One region of the Sphingomonas sp. 77B genome, then DNA from elsewhere that is predicted to be linked to it. Evidence: riboswitches for the same ligand, from Rfam matches in the RefSeq annotation. Region 1 holds a riboswitch; the other holds the start of a gene.
What was found. Region 1 has a riboswitch for cobalamin ahead of AC1GI4_RS14795 (DUF1636 domain-containing protein). Riboswitches for the same ligand answer to the same signal wherever they lie in the genome.

Region 1 (15,499 bases):
GGCACGATCGTCTGACACGCGGCCAGCGCCATCGTCGTCGCCAGCGCGACCGCGCGGCCCCACCGACCCGATAGCGACGGGAAGCCGCCCCGAATGACGGCCCCCGGTTGTACGAACAGCCCTGCCTCTGTCATGACGATCCCCGTGACCCAATCCGAAAACACTCTCGAACCCGGCCTGTACATCGTCGCGACCCCCATCGGCAATCTCGGCGATCTGTCCCCGCGCGCGGCCAACATATTGACAAACGCCGATGTCATCGCGGTCGAGGACAGCCGCGTGACAGCCGGGCTGCTCCGCCATATCGGCGTCAAGCGGCCGATGCAGCCCTATCACGACCATAATGCCGAGCATGTCCGCCCCGGCCTGATCGCGCGCATGGCGACGCAGGCGGTGGCACTGGTGTCGGACGCGGGCACACCCTTGATCTCGGACCCCGGCTACAAGCTGGTTCGCGATGCGCGGGCGGCGGGCCATGCGGTGGTGACGATCCCGGGTCCTTGCGCCGCGATCGCCGCGCTGACGCTCGCCGGGCTGCCGACCGACCGCTTCCTGTTCGCGGGCTTCCTGCCGCCGAAGGAAAAGGCACGCGCCGATGCCATTGCCGAGATTGCGGGGATCCGCGCCACCCTGGTCCTCTACGAATCGGGGCCACGCCTGGCCGCCACGCTGATCGCGCTGGCGAACGGACTTGGCGACCGCGAGGCCGCGGTGACGCGTGAGATCACCAAGAAGTTCGAGGAGGCGGTGACCGGCACGCTTTCCACCCTCGCCGCCCGCTATGCCGAGGGTGGCCCCAAGGGCGAGATCGCGATCGTCATCGCGCCGCCGGGCGAAGCTCCCCCCGCCACCGAGCAGGACGCCGACGCCGCGCTCGCCGAAGCGCTGACCCGCCTCCCCGTCGGCCGCGCGGCCAGCGAGGTCGCCAAGGCGCTGGGGCTCGACCGCAAGGCGCTCTATACGCGCGCACTGGCGATGAAGGAGGAGGATTCAAGCGATTAGGGTCCGTCGTTAGCAATTCGGCAAGCATCCGAGGTGCATCGTGGCGCCAGGAGCCGCTCCCCATGTACGCCTTTCAGTTTCGCCATGATATGAATCTACTGGACATCCAGTGGACCGGGCATTTCACGCCCGAGGTCGCGACGCGCTATGCCCGCGAACTGGTCGACGCGTTCCGGCGCAGCGGTTTCCGCCCCGGCTATCGCCTGCGCATCGACATGTCCGCGATACAGGTCCAGCCGAAGGACGCGGTCATGACCATTCACGAAGCGCTTGGCGACTTTCCCCGCGCCAGCCGGATCGCAATGGTCAACGGCAGCGCGGTCGGGCGCCAGCAGATCCGGCGGCTGATGACCCAGCCCTATCTGCGCGTCTTCGATACGGCGGAGGACAGTCTGGAATGGCTGACCGCACCAGAGGAAAGCCTCGCCTGACGGCCTTATCATGGGCTAGCAAAGGCGCATGTCACGCGTTTCGCCTCGCCCCGGTCGCAATCGCCGCGCTGCCGAAGAATCCGGCCGCCGCGGCGAGCGCCTGGCCGCGTGGTGGCTGCGGTTGAAGGGATGGAGCATTCTCGACCGCCGCGTTCGCACGCCTGCGGGCGAGGTCGACCTGGTCGCGCGGCGTGGATCGCTGGTCGCCTTTGTCGAGGTGAAGACGCGCAAGACCGCCGCCGAACTGGACTTCGCGATCGACGCGCGGCGACTGGCGCGGGTCGCGGCGGCGGCGGAGGTGCTGATGGCCACCTATGCCGGGCCGGGCGACGACATACGCATCGACGTCATCCTGCTGGCACCGGGCACGCGGCCGCGTCACATCGAAAACGCATGGTGTGGGTGACAGCGGCAAGGCGAAGGATTACCTCCCCCGCCAAAGACCCGTCCGAAGGAAGGAACACCCCATGTCCAAGCCGCTGACCGTCGCCGTCCAGATGGACCCGATGGACCAGATCAACATTGCGGGCGATTCGAGCTTCGCGCTGATGCTGTCGGCCCAGGCGCGCGGGCACCGGCTGTTCCATTACGATGCGGGCGACCTGAACTGGTCGGACGGCCATCTCTGGACCCGCGCGCATCCCGTCACGGTGCAGCGCGTCGCGGGCGACCATTACCGCTTCGGCGATCCGGTGAAGCTCGACCTGGGCGACGAGGCCGATGTCGTGCTGATGCGGCAGGACCCGCCCTTCGACCTGGGCTATATCACCGCCACCCATTTGCTGGAGCGGGTCGCCGAGAAAACCCTGGTCGTCAACAATCCGCGCAGCGTGCGCAACGCGCCGGAAAAGGTCTTCGTCCTCGACTATCCGCAGTTCATGCCGCCGACGCTCGTCACCCGCTCGCTGGATGAGGCACGCAGCTTTCTGGCGCAGCATGGCGAGATCGTCATCAAGCCGCTGCACGGTAATGGCGGCAAGGCGATCTTCAAGGTCGGCCGCGACGGTGCGAACCTGTCCGCGCTGATCGAGGTGTTCAACACCGCTTACCGCGAACCGCACATGGTGCAGGCCTTCCTGCCTGCGGTGGCGAAGGGCGACAAGCGCATCGTCCTGATCGATGGTGAGGTCGCCGGTGCGATCAACCGCCTGCCGGGCGAAGGCGAGATCCGTTCCAACCTGGCCGTCGGCGGATCGGCGGAGAAGACCGATCTGACCGACCGCGAGCACGAAATCTGCGCGGTGCTGGGGCCGGAGTTGAAGCGGCGCGGCCTGTTGTTCGTCGGCATCGACGTGATCGGCGGCGAATGGCTGACCGAGATCAACGTCACCTCGCCGACGGGCATCGTCGCGATCGAGAAGTTCGACGGGACGGATGTCGCCGGAATGATCTGGGACGCGATCGAAGCGAAGGTCGCGGCGAAGGCGTAACCCTTTTTCCTCCCCTTGAAGGGGAGGTGGCGCGCGTAGCGCGACGGAGGGGTGTCCCGCTCTCGATAGGGGTGACACCCCTCCACCAGCTTCGCTGGTCCCCCTCCCCTTGCAGGGGAGGAATGGTGAGGGGCGGAACCCATCCCCCCTCCCATGCTTTGTTCGCCTTGAGCAACGAAGGGCATGAGCATGGGTGCAACGACCATCGGCGCCATGGTGGGCGCCGCCATCGACGGCATGTCGGGTGATGACGGCGTCGCGGATGGCGCGATCATCGGCGCGGTGACCGCCAATGTCCTGAAAGTCGTGCTGCCGCTCGCCATCACCTATGCGGTGGGCTGGGCAGTGCTGCGCGGCGCGGGCGAGATCAAGGACCGGGTTTTCGGAGAAACAGCATGATCGGACGTATTATCGGCGCGCTCGTCGGGCGTGAAATCGGCCGCCGCGAAGGCAATGACGGCTTTAAGGGCGCGGCACTCGGCGCGCTGGCGGTCGGCGGCATGCGCCGCTTGGGTCCGCTCGGCCTGCTGCTTGGCGGCGGCTATGCGGCCAAGAAGGCCTATGACCGGCACAAGGCGGGCAAGGTCGCGGGCAACCGCTACTGATCGGCCACTTACCGACAAAGCGATACCGCAGCGCGTCAGGCATGACTTGACGCGCCGCAACCGCGTGCGTCAAAGGCAGGCATGCCCAATTCGCCCGCCCATCCCGACGATCCCCACAAGCTGAAGCGCCGCGGCATGTTGTTCGTGCTGTCCTCGCCCTCGGGTGCGGGCAAGTCTACGATCGCGCGCAAGCTGCTCGCCGATGACGACGGCCTGCAAATGTCGGTGTCGGCGACGACTCGCGGCATCCGGCCGGGTGAAGTGGACGGCAAGGATTATCATTTTGTCGGCCTCGAGGAATTTCGCCGCATGGTGGCGAATGACGAGTTCCTCGAATGGGCGCATGTCTTCGACAATCGCTACGGCACGCCGCGCGCGCAGGTCGAGGCGATGCTGGCCGCGGGCAAGGACGTGCTGTTCGACATCGACTGGCAGGGTGCGCAGCAGCTGTTCCAAATCGCGGGCGGCGACGTGGTCCGCGTGTTCATCTTCCCCCCCTCGATGGAGGAACTGCGTCAGCGTCTCGAGCGCCGCGCAACGGATTCGGTCCAGGTCATCGACGCCCGCATGGCGCGTGCGACCAACGAGGTCAGCCACTGGGATGGTTACGACTATGTCCTGGTCAATGACGATGTGGAGCAATGCTTCCAGGGCGTCAAGACGATCCTCCAGGCCGAACGGCTGAAGCGCTCGCGCCAGACCGGGTTGATCGGGTTCATCCGGAAGCTGACGACGAAGTAAGCGCGGGGGCCGTTCGGGGCGTGCACTTCGACTTCGCTCAGTGCGAACGGGGGGCGGGATTGGCGGCAGCGGTCGCGGAGGCGAGGTTCTACAATCCCTACGCCCCGTTCAGGCTGAACGCAGTCGAAGCCCAAGGGTAAGCCTGGCCGCACGCGCATCCCGTGCACTTCGACTTCGCTCAGTACGAACGGGGGGCGGGATTGGCGGCAGCAGGCGCGGAGCCGAGGTTCTACAATCCCTACGCCCCATTCAGGCTGAGCGCAGGCGAAGCCCACGCCCTATCCTCGCAACAAACTTACCCCAACGCCGTCAAGAACCGCACCGCCGCGTCGAACTCGCGCCGTTTCGCCTCGCGTGCCTCGATGGCGAGATAATCCTCGCCCCACTGCTCCGCCTGGAAATCCTCGTCGACATGCGCGGCGGTCCAGATCGTGTCGACCTCCGCCGCCCCCTCCAGCAACGCCAACGCGAGGACCAGCGAGCCGGTCATCGTCACCACCGGCGACAGCGCGGCGAGGCGGAACGGATCGACCGCCGCCACCGCCTGCGCCAGCCGCTCGACGGTCGCGGAGGGCTGGGGTTGATGCATGATCCCCGTCACCAGCGTGAAATGCACGTCGTAGCGATCGCGCGCCCAGTCGAGCAGCGGGTTCCACACCGCATCCTGTCGCTCGACCAGCTCGGGCGGCGAGTCGGCGCGGTAACAGAGCAGGTCGCTTTCCGCATAGCGCGCCAGCCCGTCCGCAAAGGGCGCCGGGTCCGCCGCGATCCGGTCGATCGCCGCATTGGCAAGGCCGGTCAGCGGCATGGCGCGCGGGTCGACCGTCTCCCCGACGCTGCGCCACTCCTCCGCCACCGCCTCGGCCAGCGCGGGCGTCGGCAGCGCCAGTGGCACCCGACCCGGCGTGCGCACCGGCCGGTCGTCCAGCCGCACCACCCGCTCGGCATCGACCGAGACATTTGTCCAGAACCGCTTCATTCGCCCCCACTCCGCCAACGATGCGCCAGCCCCGCGGGTACGATCGCGATCATCGCCAGCGCCGACAGGATGATGGCGACACCCAGCGCCTTGTGCGGCCATGCCCCCCCGCGCGAGGCGAGCACCACGCCGAACAGCGCGCCCGCCACGCCGATCAGGCGCACCCCCATGATGATGAACCAGTGCCGCCGCGCGCGCGTGTCGCCGCTCATGCCCGCACCAGCAGGGCGGGCAGGTCCGCAACCTCTTGCGCCACGACCTCGGCGCCCGCGTTCACCAGTTCCGTCACGTCATGATATCCCCAGGCGACGCCGACCGCGAAGGCGCCCGCCGCCTTGCCCATCGCCATGTCGAAGCTCGTATCGCCGATCATCGCGACATCCTGTGCCGAGACGCCGGTCTCGGCCATCGCGGCGAGCACCATCGAGGGATCGGGCTTGGATGGATGCCGGTCGGCGGTTTGCAGCGTGACGAAGTGATGGTTGAGGCCATGTTCCGCCAACACCCGATTGAGGCCACGATCCGACTTGCCCGTCGCCACGCCCATCAGCCAGCCCTCCCCCGCCAAATGATCGAGCAGCGCGGGAATGCCGTCGAACAGCGGCTCGGGCTCCATCGCGCCCGCCGTGCGCAGGCGAAAGAAGGCGGCCTTATAGTCGCTCGCCAGCTGGTGGTGCATCGCATTCGGCTGATCGGGGGCAAGCACGCGCATCGCCTCGACCAGGCTCAAGCCCACGATCCGGCGAATCGCAGGCGCGGGCGGCGGCGTGAGGTCCGCCATGGTAAACGCTTCGACGGCGGCGAGACAGATATTGGCCTGGCTATCGACCAGAGTGCCGTCACAATCGAACAGGGCAAGGCGCGGGCGCGTCATCGCTCCCTCCTATCGGCAAGGCCCGCGCGGGGGAAGCATGACGTTTCGGATGAACAACAGCTAACAGACGCATTCAGCATCCGAACATGGCGAATCACTCATAAGGGCTTCAACGACGACGGGAATCACCCCGCCGCCGCCGGTTTGAAGATCAAGGGAGATCGTGATGTTCAAGAAGCTTTCGCTCGCTGCCGCCGCCCTTGCCGTCGGCGCCACGGCCATGGTTCCGACCGCTGCTTCGGCGCAGCGTTATTATGATCGCGGCTACGGCTACGACCGTGCCTATGGCGACGCCTATTCGGACGGCTATAATCGCGGCCCGCGCTATGATCGCGGCTATTACGACCGTGGCGGGTATAATCGCGGCTATTACAACCGTGGTCCGCAGCGCTGCAACAACGGCACGACGGGCACCATCGTCGGCGCGATCGCGGGTGGCCTGCTGGGTCGCACGATCGACACGCGGGGCGACCGCACCCTCGGCACGATCCTGGGTGGTGGCGCCGGTGCGCTGGCCGGTCATGCGATCGAGAAGTCGAACAACCCCGGCTATTGCCGGTAACATTCCGGGCTGAGGGGGTATGCCCCCTCGCTTTTAGGATAATGGAAACCCCGTCGGCCAAGTGTCGGCGGGGCTTCTTGTAACCTCATGCCTTGCATAACATGGTACATGGCGTTACTCGTTCGTAATGGATATCGGAAGCTGGCAGTCTCAGTTGCGCAAGGGAGCCGCCGAGCTGGTGCTGCTGTCGGTCCTGTTTCACGGCGAGGCCTATGGCCTGGAAATTCTCGCACGCATCCGGGCGGGCGGCGATCTGGTCAGCGAGGGCAGCCTCTATCCCCTGCTCGCCCGGCTGGAAAAAGCGGGTCGCATCACCGGCCGTTGGGAGCTTCCCGCCGAGGGCGGCAACCCGCGCAAATATTACCGCCTAACACCCGAAGGCGCAGCGTTGGCCGAGGCGATGCGCGCGGCCTGGATCGAGTTCCGAACCACTATCACCACCCTTGTCGAGGATCAGCCATGAACGAGCCTGCCCGCCGCATCGCCGATTATGCCCGCCGTCTGCGCTGGTCGTTGCAGGCGATCCCGGCCGAGGATCGCGATGGCCTCGTCCGCGAGATCGAAAGCCACCTGAACGACAGCTTCGCGGCGGGACCCCATTCGCTGGACGCCGCGATCGCGGCGATGGGACCGCCTCATGCGATGGCCGCGCGCTATATTCAGGAATTTCGGCTGGCCGGTGCGCTGGGCGACGATCGCCCTGCCCCGTTGATTTACGCCCTGTTGACCCGATCGGGACGCAGCGTGGCGGCGTTCGGCGGGGTGCTGATGGCGATGCTGCTCTATCTGTTCGCGCTGTGCTTCGCGGCAGTCGCGATCGTGAAACCGCTCTTTCCCAGCCATGTCGGGCTTTGGTCGCTGCCGCAGGGGTCGGCCTTCGGCATCCTCACCGATCCCCCCGCCGCGCCGGAAATGATGGGACTGTGGGTCCTGCCGATCGCCTTGGCCGGGGCACTCGCCTGCTATGCGCTGGCGACGCTGGTCCTGCGCGGCACGGGGCGGCATGTGCTGCGGTCTTCCCGCTGATCCTCCCCGTACCGGGGAGGTGGCAGGGCGGCTGCCTTAATAGAGGGGGGCTCGCCACACGGGATTAGCCCAGCGGCACACCCCCTCCACCACCGCTCCGCGGCGGTCCCCCTCCCCGTGCCGGGGAGGATTGTATTTACCGCGCGCCTCTACCCCGCCGTTCGCCGCGGCGTTCCTTGCGATATTGTTTGGCGTGCGCCTTGGCGCGCTGCTTCAGGACTTCTTTCGGCGGCGGGCCGCGATCTTCGTCCTGGGGCAGGACGTCGCCGCGAATCTCGTCGAAGCCGAGCTGGTTCATCGATTCGGCGAAGTGGGTCGGCAGCTCGGCCGTCTGGTCGATGCGACCGCCATCGGGATGATCGACGCGGATGCGCCGCGCGTGCAGGTGCATCTTACGGCTGATCCCGCCGGTCAGGAACGCCGCCGCCCCGCCATACTTTCCGTCGCCGACGATCGGGTGGCCGATCGCGGCCATGTGCACGCGCAGCTGATGGGTGCGCCCCGTAAAGGGCTGCAACTCGACCCAGCAGCAGCTGTTGCCCGCCCGCTCGATCACGCGGTAGCGCGAGCGCGCCGACTGGCCGTTTTCCTCGTCGACATGCATCTTCTCGCCGCCGGTGCCCGGCTGCTTGGCGATGGGCAGTTCGATCGTGCCGTCGTCGATCGAGGGCACGCCGACGACCAGCGCCCAGTAGATCTTCTTGGCGGTGCGGCCCGAAAACGCCTTGGCGAAGAACGCCGCCGCGCGGGCGTTGCGGGCGACCAGCAGCGCGCCCGAGGTGTCCTTGTCCAGCCGGTGGACCAGCTTGGGCCGCCCCTCCGCCTCGAACTGCAACGCGTCGAGCAGGCCGTCGACATGCTGCGTCGTCTTGGTGCCGCCTTGCGTCGCCAGACCAGGCGGCTTGTTGAGGACCAGCGCGTCGCGATCCTTATGGATCACCATCTCGCGCGCGAACGACTCCTCGTCCTCCGACAGGATGTGGCGCGGCCGCATCGTCGGCTTGCTGCTCTCGGCCAGCGCGGGCTCGGCGGGGGGCACGCGCAGCACCTGGCCCGCCGCGATCCGGTCGCCCGGTGCGGCGCGAAGACCATCGACGCGCAGCTGTCCGGTGCGCGCCCATTTGGCGACGGTGGTGAAGCTGGTGTCGGGCATGTGCCGCTTGAACCAGCGGTCCAGCCGGATGCCGTCATCGTCATAGCCGACGGTAAATTGGCGGACGGAGTCCGTCATGCGAAGATCCTTGTTAGCGAAAGTCCGGCCCACAACGCGGCCAGCGAACCCAGCAACGACAAGGCGATGTAACCGAGCGCGACCGTGATCTGGCCGCGTTCGATCAGTGTGATGGTATCGAGCGAGAAGGAGGAAAAGGTGGTGAAGCCCCCCAATATCCCGACGCCGATGAACAGCCGCCACCCCTCCGCAGCGCCGGTTCGGGCGAGGACGCCCGCCAGCAATCCCATCAACAGACCGCCGACCCAGTTGACGGTCAGCGTGCCATAGGGAAAACTCGGGCCGAACGCATGGAGCATATAGCGGCCGGTCAAATGCCGGGCCCCCGAGCCCAATGCGCCGCCCAGCATCACGAGAAGAAGCGGTGGCATGATCCGCTCCCCTTAGCGCAACCCCGTCACCCGCGCAAAGGACAAGCGTGTGCGGGTCTGGATCAGCCGCCCTTGACCACCAGATCGATGTCGGTGCCGCCTCCGGGACCGGCGGTCGCATAGACCATATAGGCCGCCTGCCCCCGCGTACCGCCCAGGACATGCTGCGCGCCGTCCAGCTTGTGCTCGGCGCTGTAGCCCGCACCGCTCGCGCGGGTGTAGTAATAGTCGATGACCTTGGCAGCGGGCGCGGCGGTGCGCAGGCTGACGATGCGGAAGCCACAGCCATTCGCGTCATTGCCCGCCGCTTCCGCGACGCGTGACCCCGGATAGGGGGCAAAGGCCTGCGGCATCCGGTTCGCCCAAGTCGCCGAATAGCGCAGGCCCGACAGGCAGGCCGCATTGCCCGGCTGCTGCCCGGCCTTGGCAGCCAGCGTGAAGGCCCCGGCCGAGGCGCGGCATTCGGGGCAGTCGCGCGCGGCGACGGGCGCGGACTTTAGCGTGCGGGCATCGACCGGATCGGCGGGCGGCGGCATCGGAGGCAGCTGATCGCTGGCGGGCCGGTTCGGCGGGCGCACCGCATTGGCATTGGAACTCTGGGTCAGGCCGGGATCGACCATGATCTGCCCCGCAAGCGCCTCGCGGAGTTGGGGGTCGCGGCTCGGGCTGCCGTCGTTCATCGACGCTAGTTCCCTGTCGAGCGCATTGAGCTGCGCATCGTCATCGGACTTGCCACCGCATGCCGCCAGTAGCAGGCAACCCAGCGGAATCAGGATATAGTGCGACTTCGGCATCATGAGGTCCCTTCTAGCACGCGGATGCGACGTGATCCTTAACGATCGTCGCATCGGGGCATCGACGGCAAACCGGCTCATCATCCCGGCGGAGGCCGGGATCCAGTTGGGTGAGCGCTCGTGAGTCTCTGCGATGGCCTGCAACTGGACCCCAGCCTTCGCCGGGGTGGTGCTTTGGGAAGTGCATGGTCAACTTACCATGATACCCGATCATGACAGGATATGGACGGGTGCGCTTGTAGAGAGGATCAGCCCACGCCATCTTGGCCTCCATGCTGAACCTGTTCTCGATCGTCATCGGCTTGGTCGCGCTTCTGCTCGGGATCGTGCCGTTTCTGCCCTTTTTTGCCTGGGGCTACTGGTTCGTGATTCCCATCGCGATCGTCGGTGCGGCGGTGGGTGCGCTGTCGTCGCGTGATACGGGGCGCAATCTCAACCTGATCCTCATCCTGATCTTCGGCCTTCGCCTGATGCTGGGCGGCGGCTTCATCTAAAATGACAAACGGCCCGGCGGGTTTCCCCGCCGGGCCGTCCTTCACGCTACACGCTGCTTAGCGGCAGCGGACCTGGCCGCGGTCGATCTGCTGGCCCAGCAGCGCACCGCCGCCCGCGCCGATCACCGTGCCGAGCAGACGCGAACCGCCGCCTGCGATCACATTGCCCAGCGCGCCGCCCTCAGACCGCCGATCACCAGACCCGTGGTGCCGTCATTGCGGCGGCAATAGAAACGGCCGTTCATGCCGCGATAGATGCGGTCGTTGCGGCCGAGCGCGCGCGGCTGGTAATAGCGGCCGTCGCGATAATAGCGCTCGGGATAGTAACCGCGCTGGCCCGGCTCGAAACGGTTATAGTCGTAGTTGCGCCAACGGACATTGCGCATGTCCTTGCGATAATCCTTGCGGGCATCGCGAATGTCCTCGCGATATTCGCGGCGCGCCTCCCGGATGTCTCGCGGCGAGTTGGCGCGGCGCACTTCGCGGTTATAGTCGCGGCGTGCATCGCGGACGTCCTCGCGATATTCCTGGCGGGCTTCATAGCCATTGCGCTGCGCCTCGGCAGGAATGGCGGAAAAGGCGGTGGCGGCGATCGTGGCCGTCAACAGAGCGATACGCATACTCGAACTCCCGTTGATGATGGGAAGATGAACCCGCCTTCACGCTGATTGTTGCGTGAACCGAAAACTACTTGCCGTTCACTATCGAGACATCATGATCTGCTTGTTTTTCCAAACAAAAGGGGCGCCACCCGGAGGTGACGCCCCTGCTTCCCGCATGTCGGGGAGAGCCGGTCTCAGCGGCAGCGGCGATTGCTCGTGCCCCGCTCGATCTCGCGACCGGCGAGCGCGCCGACGGCGGCACCGCCCAGCGTGCCCAGCGTGCGATCGCCGCGCGTATCGATGGTGCGGCCCAGCAGCGCGCCCGCGACGCCACCGACGACCAGACCCGTCGTGCCGTCCGGCTTGCGGCAGCGGACGCGACCACGGTCATCGCGCCATTCGCGATACTTGTAGCGGCGCTGCGCATCGGCAGCGGTCGCGGGCAGGACCAGCGAGGGGACGACCATGGCGGTGCAACCCAGGGCAAGCATCAATTTCCGCATCACAAACTTCCTTTCGAATTGATCTGACGCCGTAACGTCCCACTTCTAACGTCCGTTGCATGAACGGCAGATAACGTCACGTTCATCAACGCGCCGCCCTTCCCCCCTGCGGATGGCCGCTCTAGGGTCGCTGGCGATGCTGCCCCAACCGACCGCCATGCTGCCCGCCGTGATGCCCTGGCTCGACCTGGCCGGACTGGCCGTATTCGCGGTGTCGGGTGCACTTGTCGCGGCCAAGCATCGCCAGACGATGGTGACTTTGGTCTTCTTCGCGCTCATCACCGGGGTCGGCGGAGGGACGTTGCGCGACCTGCTGATCGATGCGCCGGTCTTCTGGGTGCATGACGCCAGGGTGCCGATCGTCTGCCTGATCGCGGCGATCGCGGTCTGGGCGACGCCCGAGCGCTGGTGGCGGGGCAGCGCGCTCGACTGGTTCGACGCGGTAGGGCTGGCGGCCTATGCCGTGTACGGCGCGGCCAAGGCCACCGGCTATGGCATTCCGCCGGTGGCGGCGGCGATGCTGGGCGTCGTGTCGGCCTGTGTCGGCGGCATCATCCGCGACGTGATCGCAGGCGAGCCCTCGATCCTGATGCGGCCGGAGCTGTACGTGACGGCGGCGGCGCTGTCCTCGACCAGCTATGTGATCTTGATGCAGCTGGGGGTGCCCGGCGCGGGGCCGATCGCGGCGCTGGCCGGGTTCGTGCTGCGTGGGGCCGCGATCCGGTATCGGATCGCACTGCCCGCCTATCCGGCGAAGGGGTGGGATCGGGGGTAGGCGTTGGGGCGTGGCCTTCGACTTCGCTCAGGCTGAACGGGGTTTGGGGGATAAACCCTTCATCCGTTCAGGCTGAGCGAAATCGAAGCCCAAGGGAAGCCCTCACCGTCCCAACATCAACTCCGGCCGCACCACCCGGTCGAAGGTCGCCTCGTCGACCAGCCCCAGTTCCAGCCCGGCTTCCTTCAACGTCTGTCCCTTTTGATGCGCGTGCTTGGCGATCTTGGCGGCATTGTCATAACCGATCTCGGGCGCCAGCGCGGTCACCAGCATCAGCGAGCGGTCGAGCAGCTCGGTGATCCGGTCGCGATTGACCGTCATCCCCTCGACGGTGCGGGTCGCGAAGCTCTCCATGCCCACCGCCAGCAGATGGATCGAGCGCAGCACGTTCGCCCCGATCAGCGGCTTGAAGACGTTCAGCTCCAGATGCCCCTGCAAGCCGCCGACCGTCACAGCGGCATTGTTGCCGATCACCTGCGCGGCGACCATGGTCAGCATCTCGCACTGGGTCGGATTGACCTTGCCCGGCATGATCGAGCTGCCCGGTTCGTTGGCGGGCAGCTCCAGCTCGCCCAGCCCAGAGCGCGGGCCGGAACCCAGCAGCCGGATGTCGTTGGCGATCTTGGTCAGCGCAACCGCCAGCACGTTCAACGTGCCGTGCAGGTCGACCAGCCCGTCATTGCTCGCCAGCGCCTCGAATTTGTTGGGCGCGGTCACGAAGTCGAGGCCGGTCGCCTCGGCGATCTCGGCCGCGATCGCCTCGGCAAAGCCGTTCGGCGCGTTCAGCCCGGTGCCGACCGCCGTCCCCCCTTGCGCCAGCGGCAGGATATTGCGGTGAAGCGTCCCCTCGATCCGGTCGCGAGCATTGGCGAGTTGCTGGACATAGCCCGAAAATTCCTGCCCCAGGGTCAGCGGGGTCGCGTCCTGCAAATGGGTCCGGCCGATCTTGACGATCGAATCCCATTCCTTCGCCTTAGCCTCCAGCGCGGCGTGGAGCCGGTCGAGCGCGGGAAACAGTTGCTTCGTCACCGCCAGCGCGGCGGCGACATGGAGCGCAGTGGGGAAGGTGTCATTCGACGACTGGCCGCGATTGACGTCGTCATTGGGGTGGACCGGCGATTTGCCGCCGCGCGTACCCGTCAGCATCTCGTTGGCGCGGCCCGCAATCACCTCGTTGGCGTTCATATTGGACTGGGTGCCGGAGCCGGTCTGCCAGATGACCAGCGGGAACTGGTCGTCATGCCGCCCGTCGATCACCTCCTGCGCCGCCGCTTCGATCGCATCGGCCTTCTCCGCTGCCAGGCCATGGCCGCGATTGATCCGCGCCGCCGCCTTCTTCACGATGGCCAACGCATGGACGATGCCGATCGGCATCTGCTCGCGCGTGCCGAACGGGAAATTCTCCAGGCTGCGCTCGGTCTGCGCGCCCCAATAGGCATGGACGGGGACCTCGATCGGGCCGATCGAGTCGGTTTCGGTGCGGGTGGTGGCGTTCTGGGTCATGCGACAGGGACTCACCGATGGGGTAAGGGGTTCCGCGATGACATAGTCGTCACGACCGTGACGCAACAAGGCACAACGCTTGCCACCCCGCCCTCACCCGCCTATCGCCGCCCTTGCGACAGGTTCCTCGCAAGAGGTGAAAAGGGAATGGGGTGCGATACCCCGGCTGCCCCTGCAACTGTAAGCGGCGAGCCGCCCGCCACGACGCCATTGGGCTAATCCCTGAGAAGGCGGCGGATCGGCCCCGACCCGCGAGCCAGGAGACCTGCCCGTCGCGGTCGTCCTTCGACCGGACAGGGTGTGCCGGACGAAACGGGGCTTTCCCCTCGCGCGGCGACAGCGCCTTTGGAGAAACGTCCCGATGTCCGAGTTCCTGTCATGCTGAAGCCCGCCGCGAACGGCCCCGCCGTGGTCGCCTGCAACACCTGCCGCCTGTCCGACGACGCGCGCGAGAACGAACAGGGCCAGCGCGGCGGCGCGCTGCTGGTCGAGGCGCTGCGCCGGGTGCGGGCGTCCGACCCGGCCTATGCCGATGTCGCCGTCGAGGAGATGCCCTGCCTCTTCGCCTGCCAATCCTTTTGCACCGTCCACCTGCGCTGTCCCGGTAAGGTCGGCTATGTGATGGGCAAGTTCACCCCCGATGACGATGCCGCACGCGCCATATTGGACTATGCCCGCGCCTATGCCGACAGCGACTGGGGCCAGGTGCCCTACAAACAGTGGCCGCAAGGGGTGAAAGGCCATTTCCTGACCCGCACGCCCCCCGAAGGATATGTCGTCGAATGAACGCCTTCCCCAATGTCGCGGCGTTCGAGACCGCGCTCGCCACCCTGCCCCGGGCGGATGACCAGGCCCGCGCCGCCGCGACCGCGCGGCAAGGGCAGTTGACCAAGCCGCCGGGTTCGCTCGGTCGCCTGGAGGACATCGCCGTCTTCCTCGCCGGATGGCAGGGCGTCGAGCGGCCCCGGATCGAGCGGGGGCGCGCAGTCATCTTCGCGGGCAATCACGGCGTCACCGCGCGCGGCGTCAGCGCCTTTCCGGCGGAAGTGACCGTCCAGATGGTCGCCAATTTCGCCGCCGGGGGGGCGGCGATCAACGCACTGTCCGCAGCGGCGGGGCTGGAGCTGGTCGTGGTGCCGCTCGACCTCGACCGGCCGACCGCCGACTTCACCGCCGCGCCCGCGATGACCGAGGAGGAGTGCCTGAGCGCGCTGTCCGCCGGGGCCGAGGCGGTGGGCGATGCCGACCTGCTGGTGCTGGGGGAGATGGGCATCGGCAACAGCACCGCCGCCGCCGCGCTCGCCGCCGCCAGTTTCGGCGGGGCGCCTCCGCTCTGGGTCGGACCCGGCACCGGGGTCGATCCCGAAGGTGTCCAGCGCAAGGCGACGGTGGTGGCCGAGGGGCTGGCGCTCCACCGTGAGCATCTGACCAGCGCGTTCGAAATTCTGCGCCGCCTGGGCGGGCGCGAGATTGCCGCCATGGCTGGCGCGGTGCTGGCCGCACGGCACCGGCGGATTCCGGTCGTGCTCGACGGCTTTATCGGCACCGCCGCCGTCGCACCGCTGGCCCATGCCAA
Region 2 (15,499 bases), 750 kb from region 1:
CGACTCGCATATCCAGAATGACGAGGGCGGCGCGCCCGAATTCTACACCCACGGCGCCAAGCTGATGCTGGCCGATGGCGAGGGGGCGAAGCTGACCCCCGACACGATCCGAAGCGTCATCGACGCCATCGCCAACGACGTCCACCGGGTGCAGCCGCACGCCGTCTCGATCACCAATGCCACCGAATATGGCCGGGTCTACAACCCCGATGAGGTCGCGGCGATCGGCCAGCTCGCGCGCGAGCGTGGCCTTGGCTTCCACATGGACGGCGCGCGCTTCGCCAATGCGGTCGCGCGGCTGGGCTGCACGCCCGCCGCGCTGACCTGGCAGTCGGGGGTGGACGCGCTGTCCTTCGGCTTCGTCAAGAACGGCGCGATGAGTGCCGAGGCGCTGGTCTTCTTCAAGCCCGGCCTGGCTGACGCCACCCGCCGCCGCCGCAAGCGTGCCGGGCTGCTGATGTCCAAGGGCCGCTATCTCGCCGCGCAGGTGCTGGCGATGGTCGAGAACGACCTATGGATCGCCAATGGTGCGCTGGCGAATGCCTGTGCCGAGCGGCTGGCGGGCGCGGCGGGCGAGCGGCTGGTCTATCCGGTCGAGGCGAACGAGGTCTTCTTGCGCGCCACGCCCGAGGAGGCCGCCCGCTTGCGCGCGCAGGGCTTCGATTTCTACGACTGGGCGGAGGGGGAAATCCGCCTCGTCACCGCCTGGGACACCAACGGACACCATGTCGCGCGCCTCGCCGACGCGATCGCCGCCCTGGGTACGATCACGACATGAGCGAGTTCGACACCGGCCCCCGCTCGGCCCGCGCCGCCGTCCTGATCCCCTTTGCGATCGTCACGCTGATCTGGGGATCGACCTGGCTGGTCATCCGCGACCAGATTTCGGTCGTCCCCGCCACCTGGTCGGTCAGCTATCGCTTCCTGGTCGGCGGGCTCGCCATGGGCGCGTTCGCGCTGGCCCGACGCGAGAGTTTCCGGCTCGGCACCACCGGCTGGCTGTTCGCCGCCGGGATCGGGCTGTTCCAGTTCGTCCTGAACTTCAACTTCGTCTATCGGGCGGAGGCGTATATCACCTCCGGGCTGGTGGCGGTCGTCTTTGCGATGCTGCTGATCCCCAATGCCGGGTTCGCGCGCCTGTTCCTGGGCCAGCGCATGGGGCGCCAGTTGCTGGTCGGCTCCGCCATCGCGATGGCGGGCGCGGCGCTGCTGTTCGTGCATGAGGCGCGGGTCGATCCGGCCGGGCCAGCCCGCGCGCTGACCGGCATCGCGCTGACCCTCGTCGCGATCCTGTCCGCCTCCACGGCGAACGTCATGCAGGCGACCAACACCGCCAAGCGATTCCCGATGCACGCGACCCTGAGCGTCGCGATGCTGGTCGGCTCGGCACTGGACGCGATCATCGCCTATACGCTGAACGGCCCGCCGGTGTTCGAGATGCGCGTCGGCTATGTGCTGGGCATCCTCTATCTCGGGCTGTTCGCCTCGGCACTGGCCTTTCCGCTCTATTACCGGGTGCTGCGCGCCATCGGCCCGGCCAAGGCGGCCTATTCCAGCGTCATCGTGCCGGTCATCGCGATGAGCCTGTCGACGGTGTTCGAGGGCTATCGCTGGTCGTTGCTGGCGGGGGCGGGTGCGGCGGTGACGGCCGCCGGGCTGGTCATCGCGCTCAAGGCGCGCAGGCCCAATCGGTAATCGGGATAGCGGGGGCGCCAGTTCAGCACCCGCTTGGCCTTGCCGTTCGCCACCCGCCGGTTCTCGGCATAGAAACCGCGCGCCGCCTCCGACAGGCTCTCCAACGGTACGAGAGGCGGTGGTTCGACTCCGGCGAGCGTGGCGGCGTAGGACACCACCGCGTCCTGATCGCACGGAAAATCGTCCGACAGGTTATACGCCCCCGCCGGGCCGTCGAACCCGGCGATGATCCCTGAGGCGATGTCGGCAATATGGACCCGGCTGAACACCTGGCCGGGCAGGCCGACGCGGTGCGCGCGCCCGCCGCGCACCCGGTCGATCGGCGAGCGACCGGGGCCGTAGATGCCGGGCAAACGGAACACCCGCGCTCCCAGGCCCTGCCAGTCGGCATCCGCCGCCGCCCGCGCCGCGCGCCGCCCCGAGCCGATGGGCGCGGTCTCGTCCACCCAGGCGCCGCCGGTATCGCCGTAGACGCCGGTCGAGGACAGATAGCCGAGCCACGCGTTCGACCTAGCCAGTTGCGCGCCGTACGCGGCCAGCACCGGGTCGGCCTCTCCTTCGGGGGGGACCGAGGACAGGATATGCGTGGCGGCGGCGATCTCCGCCTCCACGCGCGCCCAGTCATCGAAACGCATCGTGCCGCCGCGTCCGTCACGCGTCGTCCCCGCCACGGACCAGCCGCGCCCTTCGAGCAACGCCGCCAGATGACCGGCGGCATAGCCCATGCCGAAGACGAAGAGACGATTCATACTTGCCACCCGCATAGCCTCCGTTCGCACTGAGCGAAGTCGAAGTGCACGCCCCGGACAGGCCGCTTGGCAAAGGTCATCCCTTGGCCTTCGACTACGCTCAGGCTGAACGGATGGGGGGCGGCTTGGCTGCAAAACGCCTGACCGCGCTTCACTTCGTTACCACGGACCCGCCCCCCGTTCGTGCTGAGCGAAGTCGAAGCACACGTACCGCTGGTTCCGCATGGCCTTCGACTTCGCTCAGGCTGAACGGACGGAGGGAGATTCGGCTGCTATCGAGGGCAGCACGCATCACTTCGCCGCCATCGGCCCCTTGTAGAGCGTGCCGAAATAATCCCCCTTGTTCCACACCGGCCGCTCGGGCGCGTCGGCGATCTCGCGGGCGATGGCGTAGTTCACGCTGACGAAGCGCGGGCCTTGGCTCCAGTCGATGCCCTGGTCGATCTCGTCGCCGGGGCGATGATAGCGGTGGCTCATGAAATCCTCGACCGCCGCCTTGCCCGGCCCCTTCTGGCCCGGCCACAGGAAGACCGAGGGGATGCCCTTCTGCACGAAGCGGAAATGGTCGGAGCGCACGAAGATGCCTTCCTCCGGCATCGGATCGGGTGAAACCGGCAGGTCCATCGCCCCCACCGCCTTGCGCACGATCGGCCCGAGCGTCGAACGATCCGCGCCGAACACCACCATATCCTCGAACTTGTAGGTCAGGATCGGCATGTCGAGATTGACATCGGCGACGATCGACTTGAGCGGCACGGTCGGATGGTTGGCGAAATAGTCGGAGCCGACCAGCCCCTTTTCCTCCGCCGTCACCGCCAGGAACAGGACGGTGCGCTTCGGCGGGGTCGCGGCCTTGAAGCGCTTGGCCTCCTCGATCAGGCTGGCGATGCCGATCGCATTGTCGAGCGCGCCATTGTTGATCCGGTCGCCCTCGCCGCCCTCATTGGTGCCGATATGGTCGAGATGCGCCGAGAGGACGACGACCTCGTCCTTCAGCTTGGGGTCGCTGCCGGGGATCAGCCCGATGACGTTGCTGCTGTCCATCGGCTTGAAGCTGGTCTTGGACGCGACGGTCAGCTGCCCCTTGGCGGCCAGCGGCTTATAGGCGGGCAGGGGCGCGGCGGCGGCCTTCATGACTGCCTCCCAGCCCTTGCCGAACAGCTTGGCGGCACCCGTCTGCGACAGCGTGCCCAATACCGGGGTCGTCGGCGTCATCGCATGCGCGGTGCCGGCCGGGTTCGCCCAGGTGACGCGCGGCGCATTGTAATAGCGGGCGAGCGCGGCGAAGGGCCGCTGCCGCCCGCCTGCGCGGGGCATGTCGATCTGGATCGCGCCGACCGCACCGCGCGCCGCCGCCAGCGAGGCCTTGTTGCCCGCCGAGCCGAAGAATGCCCGCGCCTCGCCGTCCAGCCCCTCTGGCGTGCCGGGGACGAAGGCGACGATCTTGCCACGGACATCGACACCCTTATAGTCGGTCAGACCATATTGCGCGGCGTCGATGCCGTAACCGACGAAGACGACCGGCGCACTGACGCTGGTCTCGCGCTTGTCGGGCACGGGCGACGGCACGAAGTCCTCGCCGAAGACCAGCTCCTGCGGCTGGCCGCCCGCCGGGGCCCACAGCGCGCTGCCCTTGTCGGCGACGTTGTACGCGACCAGCGGCACCTTCTGCAGATAGCCGCCATTGTCGCCGCCGGGCCGCAAGCCCGCCGCATAGAATTGCGCCGCGACATATTGCGCGGCGATGTCATAGTCGCGGGTCCCCGCCTCGCGCCCCGCCATCGCGTCCGACGCCAGGAACATCACATGCGCCTTCATCGCGGCCTGATCCTCGGGCAGGGCGGCGGTGATGACGGCATTGCGTTCGGCCGGGCTGCGCTGCGCCTTCGTCTCGACTGGCGCGGTATTAGTCGCTTGATAATGCAGGTGATCGTGATCGTGCGCGATCGCGGCGGTGGACAGGAGAAGCAGCGGCAGCAGGGCCGTCGAACGCGACATGCAGGACCTTTCGGGAAATGGTGTGCCATAGGCGTATCACGCCATCTTGGCCGATCAACCCCGCCCATGCCGCGCCGTCCCGGTTTTTCCTGACGCGCCCGGTGGTCGCGAGGATGCCGCCCGGCTATATTCCCGTCATGGACATTCAGCGCAGCGCCGCCCAGCCCAGCATCACCCCCGCCGCGATCCGGCGCGAGGATTACAGCCCCCCCGCCTGGGAGGTGCCGCAGATCGCGCTCGACTTCGCGCTGGACCCTGCCGACACCCGCGTTCGCGCCGCGCTGACCGTCACGCGCAGCGGCCCGCATGACGAGCCTCTGCGACTGGACGGCGCAGGCCAGACGCCGCTATCGGTCAAGGTCGACGGGGTGGCCGTCAACGACTGGCGGATCGAGGGCGAGCAGCTGGTCGTGCCGCTGACCGGCGATTCCCATGTCGTCGAGACCGAGGTGTCGATCGCGCCGGAGAGCAACACCCAGCTTATGGGCCTCTATGCCTCGGGCGGGAATCTGTGCACCCAATGCGAGGCGGAAGGATTTCGCCGCATCACCTGGTTCCCCGACCGGCCCGATGTGCTGAGCGTCTACCGGGTGCGGATGACGGCGGACAAGGCGCGTTACCCCGTGCTGCTCGCCAATGGCGATCCGGTGGCTAAGGGCGAGAATGACGACGGCACGCATTGGGCCGAGTGGCACGACCCCTTCCCCAAGCCGTCCTATCTGTTCGCGCTGGTCGCGGGCGATCTGGCGGTCAATGCAGGGACCTTCACCACGATGAGCGGGCGCGAGGTGCAACTCGGCATCTGGGTGCGCGCCGCCGACATCGCCAAGACCGACCATGCGCTCCATGCGCTCAAGCTCTCCATGGCGTGGGACGAGCGGGTCTATGGCCGCGAATATGATCTGGATGTGTTCAATATCGTAGCGGTCGACGATTTCAACTTCGGCGCGATGGAGAATAAGGGGCTGAACATCTTCAACAGCCGCTACATCCTGGCCGACCCCGACACCGCGACCGATTATGATTATGACGCGATCGCCGCCGTCGTCGCGCATGAATACTTCCACAACTGGTCGGGCAACCGGATCACCTGCCGCGACTGGTTCCAGCTGTCGCTGAAGGAAGGCTTCACCGTCTATCGCGACCAGTGCTTCTCCGCCGACCAGGGATCGGCCGCGGTCAAGCGGATCGAGGATGTACGGGGCCTGCGCGCCAGCCAGTTCCCGGAGGATTCGGGGCCGCTCGCGCATCCGGTGCGCCCGGAAAGCTATATCGAGATCAGCAACTTCTACACCGCGACCATCTACAACAAGGGCGCCGAGTTGATCCGCATGATGGCGACCATGCTGGGGCCGGTGAAGTTCCGCGCCGCGACCGACCTGTATTTCGACCGCTTCGACGGCACGGCCGCGACCTGCGAGGATTTCGTCGCCTGCATGGAGGAGGCGGGCGGCGTCGACCTGTCGCAATTCCGCCTCTGGTATTCCCAGGCGGGCACGCCGCGCGTCTCGGCCGGGCTGTCCCAGGAACCCGGCGGTGGTCGCGCCGAGTTGCGCCTGGCCCAGCATGTCCCCGCCACGCCGGGGCAGACCGTCAAGCAGCCCATGGTCCTGCCGCTCAAGATCAGGCTGTTCGGCGCGGAGACGGGCCGCCCGCTGACCGATGAGAAGCTGATCCTGCTCGACCAGGTGGCCGAAACCGTGACCTTCGAGGCGATCACCGAGCGCCCCGTCCTGTCGATCAATCGCGGCTTTTCGGCGCCCATCGTGATCGAGAGCGACCGGACGGCGGAGGACCTCGCCTTCCTGTCGGCGCATGACGACGATCCCTTCGCCCGGTACGAGGCGATGCAGCAGCTGATGCTCGACACGCTGGTCGCGGGCACGATCCATGGCGCGGTGAAGGGGCAGGCGGTGATCGATGCCGTCACCCGCACGCTGGAGGCCGAGGGGCTGGAACTGGCCTTCCTGGCCGAAGCCGTGCTGCTGCCGTCGGAGAATTTCATCGGCGACCAGCTCGCCACCGTCGACCCGGACGCGATCCATGCCGCGCGTGAGGAACTGCGCACGCAGCTGGGGCAGGCGTTGCTGCCGACATGGCGGCGGCTCTATGCCGAGCTGGCGCAGGGCTCTTACGTTTATTCGCCCGAGGCCAAGGGCCGCCGCCGCCTGCGCAACGTCGCGCTCGGCTATATCGCGGCCAGCGGTGCGGAAGACGCCGCCGCGCTGGCCTTTGCGCAGTTCGAGGCGGCGGACAACATGACCGACCGGCAGGCGGCGCTGACCACGCTGGTCCATTCCGACGCCCCCGAACGGGAAGAGGCGCTGGCGCATTTCCATGCGCGTTATGCGGATAACGGGCTGGTGCTCGACAAGTGGTTCCAGACCCAGGCGCTGTCGTCGCGCGCCGATACCGGCACGGTGGTCGAGCAGCTGGTCCGGCATCCCGACTTCACGCTGGCCAATCCCAATCGGGCACGGGCGGTGCTGGGGGCGTTCGGGGTGAACCAGCGCGCGTTCAACGCCGCCGACGGCTCGGGCTATCGCTTCCTGGCCGACCAGCTGATCGCACTCGACCGGCTCAACCCGCAGACCGCCGCCAAGCTGCTGCCGCCGCTCGGCCGCTGGCGCCGGTTCGACGCCAAGCGTTCCGCCCTGATGCGCGCCGAGCTGGTGCGGATCGTCGAGACGCCGGGCCTGTCCAAGGATCTGTTCGAACAGGCTTCGAAGAGCCTGGATTAAAGCCATTCCTCCCCAAGCTCTGCTTGGGGAGGGGGACCGCCCGGCGGAGCCGGGTGGTGGAGGGGCATTCTCGCTGGCCGGGACACCCCTCCGTCAGGCCTTCGGCCTGCCACCTCCCCTTACAGGGGAGGAATGTTACTGCGCCTTCGGCTGCAAAAACCCTTCCATCACGATCCAGCGATAAAAGGCGTCGAACCAGCCGGTGCTGGTCGTCTTCTTCGGATACATGCCGAAGCCGTGGCCGCCCTGGCCGTAAAGGTGGAACTCGACCGGCTTCTTCGCCGCCATCCACTGGTCGATCAGCCCGAAGCCTTTGCCCGCGAACAGCGGATCGTCGGCGGCGATCGCGGCGAACATCGGCGGCGCGTCGGCGGGCACCGTCATCGGCTGGAGCGGGCCATAGATGTCGCCGATAAAGGCGGGCTTGGCCTGACCGTCGAGCACCGTCGCGACAGTCAGCATCGCGCCCGCCGAAAAGCCGACCATGCCGATGCGGTTGGGATCGACCTTCCACTCGCCCGCCCGCTGGCGGACCAGCGCGAAGGCGGCGCGGGAATCGGCGATTTGCGGCGCGAGGCCCTTCAGCGCTTCCTCCGGGTTCGGCCGCGCGGCGGGGCGGGCCACGCTGGAGAACATCGCCGCCATCGACTTTTCGAAATCCCCCATATCGGCGGGCGTCTGGTTCAGCCGGTACTTCAGGACGAAGGCGGCGATGCCGCGATCGGCCAGCGCCCTGGCCACGTCCCAGCCCTCATTCTGCATCGACAGCGTACGGAAACCACCGCCGGGTGCGACGATGACGGCGGCGCCCGTCGCCTTGGCGGGGTCGGGCAGGAAGGGAGTGAGCGTCGCTTCGGTCACGTTGCGCGCGAAGACACTGTTATACTGGCTGTGCCAGCTTTCCTTGTTCTTCGCGCCGGGCAGCGGCCCTGTGTTCAGCGGAATGGCGGTCGGCTGTGCGGGTGTGGCGATCGGCGCCATCCTGTCGGCCTGCGCCATCGCGGGTGCCGCCACCGAGAGCGTTAGCAAAGCGGCCAGCGCATGGCCGGCCCAGCGTTTGGACTTCATATCCCCTCCTGTCCTCCGTGGGTTATGTCCCTACGGTCGGACGGGGATGGTACGCTTCGCGGCGTGGGGTGCAAGGGGTAATGTTAAGGCTAACAGGACGGCGGGGCGTGGGCTTCGACTTCGCTCAGCCTGAACGGAGATTGGGGGTCGGGGCCGGATACAAAACCCCGTTCAGCCTGAGCGAAGTCGAAGGCCAAGGGAATCCCTCACCCCGAATCCCTCAGAACAACCGCCCCCCATTGGGCACCGCCAAATCCGGCGCGACCAGCACCACGTCCCCGTCGGCATCGGGAAAGCCCAGGGTCAGCACCTCCGACATCATCGGCCCGATCTGGCGCGGCGGGAAATTGATGACCGCCGCCACCTGCCGCCCGACCAGAGTCTCGGGCGTGTAATGCCGCGTGATCTGCGCCGAGGAGCGCTTCACCCCAATCGCTTCCCCGAAATCGATGGTCAGCTTGATCGCGGGCTTACGCGCCTCGGGAAAGGGTTCGGCGGCGATGACCGTGCCGACGCGGATGTCGACCGCCAGGAAATCCGCGATCCCGATCTGCGCGGCGGGCGCATCAGAAGTCGACATTGTCGTAATGCGACGGCGGCGTGACCATCTCCATCCGCTCGGACAGCAGCGGGCGGAACGATGGGCGGCTCTTCAGCCCGCGATACCAGCGCGCGGTCTGTTCATGCCCCTTCCAGTCGATACCGCCCAGATAATCGGCGACCGAAATCTGCGCCGCCGCCGCAAGGTCGGCGAGACTCATCGTCGCCCCGCCCAGCCAGTTACGATGGTCGAGCAGATAATCGGTATAGTCGAGATGGCCGACGGCGGCCTTCATCGCCTCGCGCAGGCCCTTGGCATCGGGGCTGCCGGTGCGGGCGACGCGCTTGACCATGCGTTCGTGGAGCAAGGGGCCGGTCACGTCCTGATAGAAATGCGTGTCGAACCACGTCACCAGCCGCCGGATCTCGGCGCGGCCGACGGCGGTGCCGTTTATCATTGCCGACTTTTCGACCGTTTCCTCGAAAAACTCGCTGATCGCCATCGAGTCGACCAGCAGCATGCCGCGCTCCTCGTCGACCATCACCGGGGTCTGCCCGGCGGGGTTCATGTCGAGGAACTCGTCGCGCCGCTGCCAGGGCGACTCGCGGACCAACTCATAACCGACGCCCTTCTCGCCCAGCAGCAGCCGGACCTTGCGCGAAAAGGGACAGAGCGGGAATTGGTAGAGTTGCCACATGCCGCCCACTTAAGCGGGCGGGACGCGCGACGCCAACCCCGCCGACAATGTTTTCACCCCTTCCCGCGTACGGGGCGGCGCAACCGTCGCTGCCCAAGCACGAAACCGCTGATCGACAGGACCAGCCCGGCCAGCGACCAGAGCCACATCCAGCCGGTCCAGACCCAAGAATGCGCGGTCAGCCACGGCCAGTCCCAGGTGTGGAGCAGCGTATAGACCCAGCGATAGGCACGGCGCGTGCCATCCTGCCGCTCGACCAGTTCCCCGCTGATCGGATCGACATAGAGCCAGGTCGCCGCCGCATCGTCGAACCGCATCCGCCAGAGCGGCAGACGGGTCGCATCGGTCCAGTAGAAGTCGGGCCACGCCAGCCATTCGCGCGCCACCCGTCGTCCGCCGGGCACCAGCATCGCGGCGCGCAGCGGATAAGCCGCCTGGGCGGGGGCCAATGTCGCCTGGTCCAGCCAGCGCGGGTGCGGCGAGGCGCGGTCGACCGCGATCCGCGCGAACCCGGCGTCCCCGCTCCATTCGATGCTGCGGGCATAGGGCGTGATCCGGGCCAGCCGGTCGAGATCGCGCGGCTCCCCCGCCCTCCCCGCATACTCCCGCATCACCGTCGCCGGAGCCTCGCCTCCGGCAAAAGCATGCCCCGGATCGACCGATAGCCAGCCACTGACGATCCAGGTCGTCAGCATCACGCCACCCGCCAGTCCGCTGACATGATGCCAGAGCATCCAGCCGCGATAAGGGGTCATCCGCCCGCCCCGATAGCGCCGCCGTCCAGCGCGGAGCCGCAATATGCCGATCCACAGGCCGGTCAGCGCGACCGCGATGCATGGCCCCGCCACCCACATCACCGCCTGCCGCCAAGCCTGGCGATCGCGGCGCAGGATGGTGGGGTAAATCCAGTGCGGCACCGAGCCCAGCCAGTTCCAGATACGCTGGCCGCGCGTCGTCCGCTGCACCGGCTGGCCGGTCAGGCTGGAGATATAGAGTTCGGTCCCCGCCGCATCGTCCAGCGCGACCTTCCACAGGGGACGATGCCGGTCGAACCCGCCCGCCACCGTCCACTGATCGTCGACCATCCGCTCGACTTGGCGAACCGGCCCGGCAAAGCGGTTCGCCACGCGCAGGGCCATTGCAGCATCGACCGGGGCGATCGATCCACCCTCCGCAGACAGGATGCGGGTATCCCCCTCGCGGCTTTCGATCCGCCAGACCGGCGCTCCGTCGCGCATCTCCAGCGTGATCCGCCGGGCATCCCGCACCGCCGGGGGCTGCCCGACCCGCGCCCAGTCGATCGGCTGCGCGCCCGCCCAGCGCTGCGCCGGTTTGAGCGACGGATAGGGCACGTAGAGCATCACCAGCCCGCTCGCGAACCACATGGCGAACAACAGGCAGGTGACGATGCCGACCCAGCGATGGGTGAGAAAGGCGAGCCGCAAGCCCGCCTTCCCCCAATGCCGCTCAGAACCCGGCACGAAACGCCACATCCAGCGCACGCGGGCGGCCCAATATCCATTGCTGGTCACCATAGGCCGTGACCGCATAGGCCTTGTCGAACAGGTTATAGACGCGGACATCGACCGCCAGACGCGGCGTCAGGGCATAGGACAAGGTCGTGTCGACCGTCGCATAGCCCGGAATGCGGAACGCCTCGCCATTGTCGGAAAAGCGCCGTCCGACATAACGTAAGCCCGCACGCAGCTGCACTTTGGCCGAAGCATCCCAGCGCAGCCAGAGATTGGCCAGCGTCTCGGGCACGTTCGGCGAGGTGCGGCCGCTATAATCCACGCCGCTCGAGCGGAAATCGTCGAACCGCGCATCCAGCAGTGTGCCGTTGGCGTCGATGCCGAAACCCTGCGGCAGGTCGAACGTCACCGCCGCCTCGACGCCTTGCGACGACCGCTGCCCGACCTGTTCGACCGGGCTCGCCAGCGTACGCTGGGCTAGCAGTCCGGTCTTGACGATGCGGTAAGCGGCCAGCGTGGCGGTACCGCGGCCGTTCGCGAACAGCCATTTGGCCCCCGCCTCGACCTGATGGCCTTTGGCATTGCTGAACTGCACCTGCCCGGTCGACACGGTGGTCAGCGTACCCAGCGGATCGACGCCGGTGGCATATTGCGCATAGAGCGAAAGGGTCGCCACCGGCTGATAGACCAGCCCCGCGCGCCACGTCGCGTTGCGGAACGTCTTTTCCAGCACGAAGCGATCGGGCGTGGCGACGGTCCAGCGGCGGATGGTATCCACTTCATAGCGGACACCGCCGACCACCGACCATTTGGGCCCCAGCGTCACCCGGTCTTCGGCGAACACCGCCAGCGCGGTGGTGCGGGTGCGATAGCGCGGGGCGATTCCCTGCGTATCCAGGAAACGACCGGGATCGAAGGCGAAGGGATCGACCGCATCGACCTGCTCCACCGATCCGAAATCATTCTCGTGCGTAAAGCGAATCAGATTGGCGTCCACCCCGACGACCAGCGCATTGGCGATGCCCGGCGCGATCCCCGTGCGCCAGGTGGCGCTGGCCTGATCGCCCCATTGGGTCAGGTCGTGGCGGATGCCATAATTGCTGCTCCGCCGGATCGTACCGGGCGTGCCGGTCGAACCATCCGCGCAGGCGCCGCTCGCCCCCACCCAGCAATAATTCTCCAGATTGCGCCAGAAGCGGTCGCTTGTCAGCACATAGGCGATGTTGGACAGGCTGAGCGAAGCGCTCGGCGTCCAGTCCACCCGGATCGAAGCACGGTCGTCGCGGAAGCGCATCCGCCCATCGCCGACATTATAGTTGCGATCCCGTACCCGTAGGTCGAGCCGCCCGTCGATCAGCGGGGTGCCGAAATAGGCCATGGGCCGCTGGTCGCCATGATCGCCGCGCACCGTCACCGCCAGCGTCGACGACGGCGTCCAGCGCAAAGTGCCCGACAGCGCGACGCTGTCCGAATGTCCCCGATCGACAAAGCCGTCCGACCGGCGATAGCTGGCATCCACGCGGTAGCCGAGCGTCGGGGTCAGCGGCCCGCCCAGCCCGGCGGCGGCGCGGAAACTGTCCTGCCCGCCATAGCCGATCTCGGCCTGGCCATGGGTCTGCGCGGTGGGCGCGCGCATCACAACATTGACCGCACCGCCCAGCGCGCCCTGCCCGTAAAGCACCGAGGCAGGTCCGCCCAGCATGTCGATCCGCTCGACCATCCAGGGGTCGGTCGGAAAGGTGATCGTCCCCGCCGCCGGGAACAGTCGCACCCCGTCGATCAGTTGCAGCACCGACCCCTGCCCCGAAAAGCCGCGCGCGGCGAGTGCGGTGCCGCCATTGCCGGGATCGGCGACGCTCGACAGGCCGGGTGCGCGCGTCTCCGCCTCGACGATCGACAGGTCGCCGCGCGCACGGATCATATCCCCGTCCAGTGAGGTGATGCTGGCGGGCGTCTCCAGCGGGGTCAGGCCGAGGCGACTGCCGGTCGTATTGACCGTGTCGAGCGCCGGTTTCTCGCGCGCACCGACCACCACCACGGTGGGATCACCCCCCTGTTCCTCAACCCTTTGCGCCCCGGCATCCGTCGCCCCCAGCAGAAGCGCCGCGCCACCCAACAGGACCAAAGGAACCTGTCCGAATCTGTTATGATATATCATTTTATTGCCTATAGCGTCTTGTCGCAAACAAGCCGAGGCCTTGCCGCCCGATTCCGGGCAGCCGGGTGCCATGCGTGCGGCACGCTATTTCCCGCATTCGACATGGCCCAACCCTGCCTCCGCCACTCATGGCGTCGCTCGTCGGAAAAGACCTAGCCTCGACCATCCCCTGGACCGGGCATGAGCGACCTGACGCCGGCAGGTCTCCTGGCTCACGGGTCGTCGCGGATGGATGCGCCTTCCCAGGTTGCCCCAGTGGCTGGATCGTCCCGATGGCCGACCCGTGCATTTCCGCTCACCGCTTACAGTTGCAGGGACAGCCGCGGATTCGGGGGCTGCCCCCCTCACCGTGTTCCCTTTTAATCCCCCTTGTCGGGGGAACCGGCGCGATCATTCTGCCGGATCATTCCGGCCCCGTATCGCTAGGCGGTGGCAGGAGGTTGCGTCAAGCGGGATGAGGTCGCGGCAGGCTTGCGCTATGGCAACGGCATGGCACGCAGGAACCGCTATCTGATCGCGACGATGCCCGATGGCTATGTAAAGACGATCGGCCCCACATCGCAGCCCTTCACCCATTATTGGCGGATCGTCGCCGATCTGGGCGGCGGCAAGACCGAAGTCTTTTGGGGCCACGCCAAATCGCGCAAGGGGGCGATGGCGAACGATGCCGCCATGGCGGAGGCGGTGCGACAGCGGGGTTGGGTCGGGTACCAGTTCGAGGTGGTCGAACTTGTCGAGGCGGATGAAGCGCCGGATAAACCAAAATCCTCCCCGGCACGGGGAGGGGGACCGCCGCGAAGCGGGGGGCAACTGTGATGCTCATGAGAGAGCGATAGGCTGTCGCTTTCGGATCATGGCGTTGAGGATGACGAGGAGTTGGCGTGCGACGGCGATAAGGATGGTCTTTGGCGCCTTGCCTTTGGCTCGCATCCTGTCGCGCATAGCGGTGAGGACGGGGATGCGCCGTGAGGCATTGAGGGCGGCGATGTAGAGGGCTTCGCGGACCTTGCGCCGCCCGCCCCAAATGCGCCTGGCGCCGCGCCATGTGCCACTTTCGCGGGCGTGGGGAGCGAGGCCGGCGAGCGAGGCGATCTTTCGACGGCACAGCGTGCCGAGTTCGGGAAGTTCACCGAGCAGGGTTGCCAGGACGGTGGGCCCGATGCCGGGAACAGCCGTCAGCAGCTGGGCCTGTTCGGACAGGGCCCGATCCTGGGCGATGAAGCCTGCGATCTGGCGGTCGAGCTGGGCGATCTGCTGGCTGAGCAGGTCGATCATGGCTTCGATGGCTTGTGCGATTTCGGGTTGGCCTGCGCTGTGGCGATGCAGCTTTTCGGCTTTGCGCATGTCGACCAACTGTCTGCGGCGACGCAGGAAATCGGCCAGGCGTGAACGGGCAGGGCTGAGCGGGATGGTAGCGGGCAGGTTCAGCGCTGCGCCCATCTGCGCGAGCACGCGGGCATCGACGCGGTCAGTCTTGGCCAGCGTGCCGGTGGCTCTGGCGAACTCGCGGGCCTGACGCGGATTGACGCGCGAGAAGGGATGGCCGCGTGTCGCCAGCGCGGCGATCAGGTCACCGTCGCAACCACTGGTCGCCTCGAAGACAAGGCGGATGTCGTGGTCGAGCGTGTCGAGCCAGACGGCGATGGCATCCGGTGTATTGGCGATCCGCCCGATCCGGCCCGATGGCAGCTCGCAGATGTCGATGACGGCACGCGAAAGGTCGCAGCCGATAACGGCTTGTGGCATGGTATAGGCTCCTGTCCATGTCGTGCGGGATCAGCAGTCCCAAGCAACTGTTCAGGGTTGTGACCAACGCGGAAGGGACCCTTGCTCCCTATCGGGCTCCAGACCCTCGGGGGGGACGGGCTCCCTTCCGCAACATCTTCATACCACCGTCGCATCAGACATGGGGGGGGAATGCGATAAGGGGACGTACCCGGCGGCACGCCCCCTCCACCATCCTGCGGATGGTCCCCCTCCCCTTACAGGGGAGGAAGATTCAGGCTTTACTTCTTCGACTTGTCCTGGCCCGAAGCGTCCGAAATTGCGGACCCGGCCGAGCGCAGGTCGCGGCCCGCGCCGTTCACGGTGTTGCAGGCCGACAGCGTCAGCACGGCGAACAGGGTAGCACCCAGAGCGATCTTCTTGGTCATGACGATCTCCTCGAAAAAGGGGGTGCGGCGGGCCCGATACGCCGGCCCGCCGCGGGTACTCAGCGCAGACGACGGCGGCTGGCCGCCGTTGCGCCAAAGGCGGAGGCACCGGCGCCGATCAGCAGCGCGAGCACCAGGATGAACGAGGTCTTGGCACCGGCCCCGGCAGCGGCGTCGGCCGCCTGCTTGGCCTTGGCGACCGCTTCGTTCTTGGTCTGGACGAATTC

Region 2: another riboswitch for cobalamin. It lies ahead of AC1GI4_RS11390 (TonB-dependent receptor); the one in region 1 lies ahead of AC1GI4_RS14795 (DUF1636 domain-containing protein).

What each region holds. Positions count from the first base shown of each region.
Region 1 is NZ_JBWMBY010000001.1:3,152,571-3,168,069, reverse strand. It holds gene AC1GI4_RS14905 (penicillin-binding protein activator) at 1-32, opposite strand, end outside; gene rsmI (16S rRNA (cytidine(1402)-2'-O)-methyltransferase) at 133-1,002, shown strand; gene AC1GI4_RS14895 (STAS/SEC14 domain-containing protein) at 1,092-1,433, shown strand; gene AC1GI4_RS14890 (YraN family protein) at 1,462-1,839, shown strand; gene gshB (glutathione synthase) at 1,901-2,863, shown strand; gene AC1GI4_RS14880 (hypothetical protein) at 3,047-3,262, shown strand; gene AC1GI4_RS14875 (hypothetical protein) at 3,259-3,468, shown strand; gene gmk (guanylate kinase) at 3,550-4,209, shown strand; gene AC1GI4_RS14865 (ATP12 family chaperone protein) at 4,505-5,188, opposite strand; gene AC1GI4_RS14860 (hypothetical protein) at 5,185-5,400, opposite strand; gene AC1GI4_RS14855 (HAD-IA family hydrolase) at 5,397-6,062, opposite strand; gene AC1GI4_RS14850 (glycine zipper 2TM domain-containing protein) at 6,229-6,624, shown strand; gene AC1GI4_RS14845 (PadR family transcriptional regulator) at 6,752-7,087, shown strand; gene AC1GI4_RS14840 (HAAS signaling domain-containing protein) at 7,084-7,650, shown strand; gene AC1GI4_RS14835 (RluA family pseudouridine synthase) at 7,787-8,881, opposite strand; gene crcB (fluoride efflux transporter CrcB) at 8,878-9,252, opposite strand; gene AC1GI4_RS14825 (hypothetical protein) at 9,315-10,049, opposite strand; gene AC1GI4_RS14820 (hypothetical protein) at 10,319-10,540, shown strand; partial or broken gene AC1GI4_RS14815 (glycine zipper 2TM domain-containing protein) at 10,598-11,160, opposite strand; gene AC1GI4_RS14810 (glycine zipper 2TM domain-containing protein) at 11,337-11,645, opposite strand; gene AC1GI4_RS14805 (trimeric intracellular cation channel family protein) at 11,782-12,420, shown strand; gene fumC (class II fumarate hydratase) at 12,523-13,923, opposite strand; cobalamin riboswitch at 14,027-14,210, shown strand; gene AC1GI4_RS14795 (DUF1636 domain-containing protein) at 14,302-14,709, shown strand; gene cobT (nicotinate-nucleotide--dimethylbenzimidazole phosphoribosyltransferase) at 14,706-15,499, shown strand, end outside.
Region 2 is NZ_JBWMBY010000001.1:2,404,126-2,419,624, reverse strand. It holds gene AC1GI4_RS11435 (threonine aldolase family protein) at 1-778, shown strand, start outside; gene AC1GI4_RS11430 (DMT family transporter) at 775-1,695, shown strand; gene AC1GI4_RS11425 (Rossmann-fold NAD(P)-binding domain-containing protein) at 1,605-2,444, opposite strand; gene AC1GI4_RS11420 (M28 family metallopeptidase) at 2,736-4,442, opposite strand; gene pepN (aminopeptidase N) at 4,580-7,183, shown strand; gene AC1GI4_RS11410 (alpha/beta hydrolase) at 7,319-8,251, opposite strand; gene AC1GI4_RS11405 (tRNA-binding protein) at 8,472-8,831, opposite strand; gene AC1GI4_RS11400 (glutathione S-transferase family protein) at 8,818-9,489, opposite strand; gene AC1GI4_RS11395 (PepSY domain-containing protein) at 9,543-11,021, opposite strand; gene AC1GI4_RS11390 (TonB-dependent receptor) at 10,957-13,086, opposite strand; cobalamin riboswitch at 13,300-13,520, opposite strand; gene AC1GI4_RS11385 (hypothetical protein) at 13,609-13,935, shown strand; gene AC1GI4_RS11380 (IS110 family transposase) at 13,939-14,865, opposite strand; gene AC1GI4_RS11375 (entericidin A/B family lipoprotein) at 15,126-15,272, opposite strand; gene AC1GI4_RS11370 (hypothetical protein) at 15,332-15,499, opposite strand, start outside.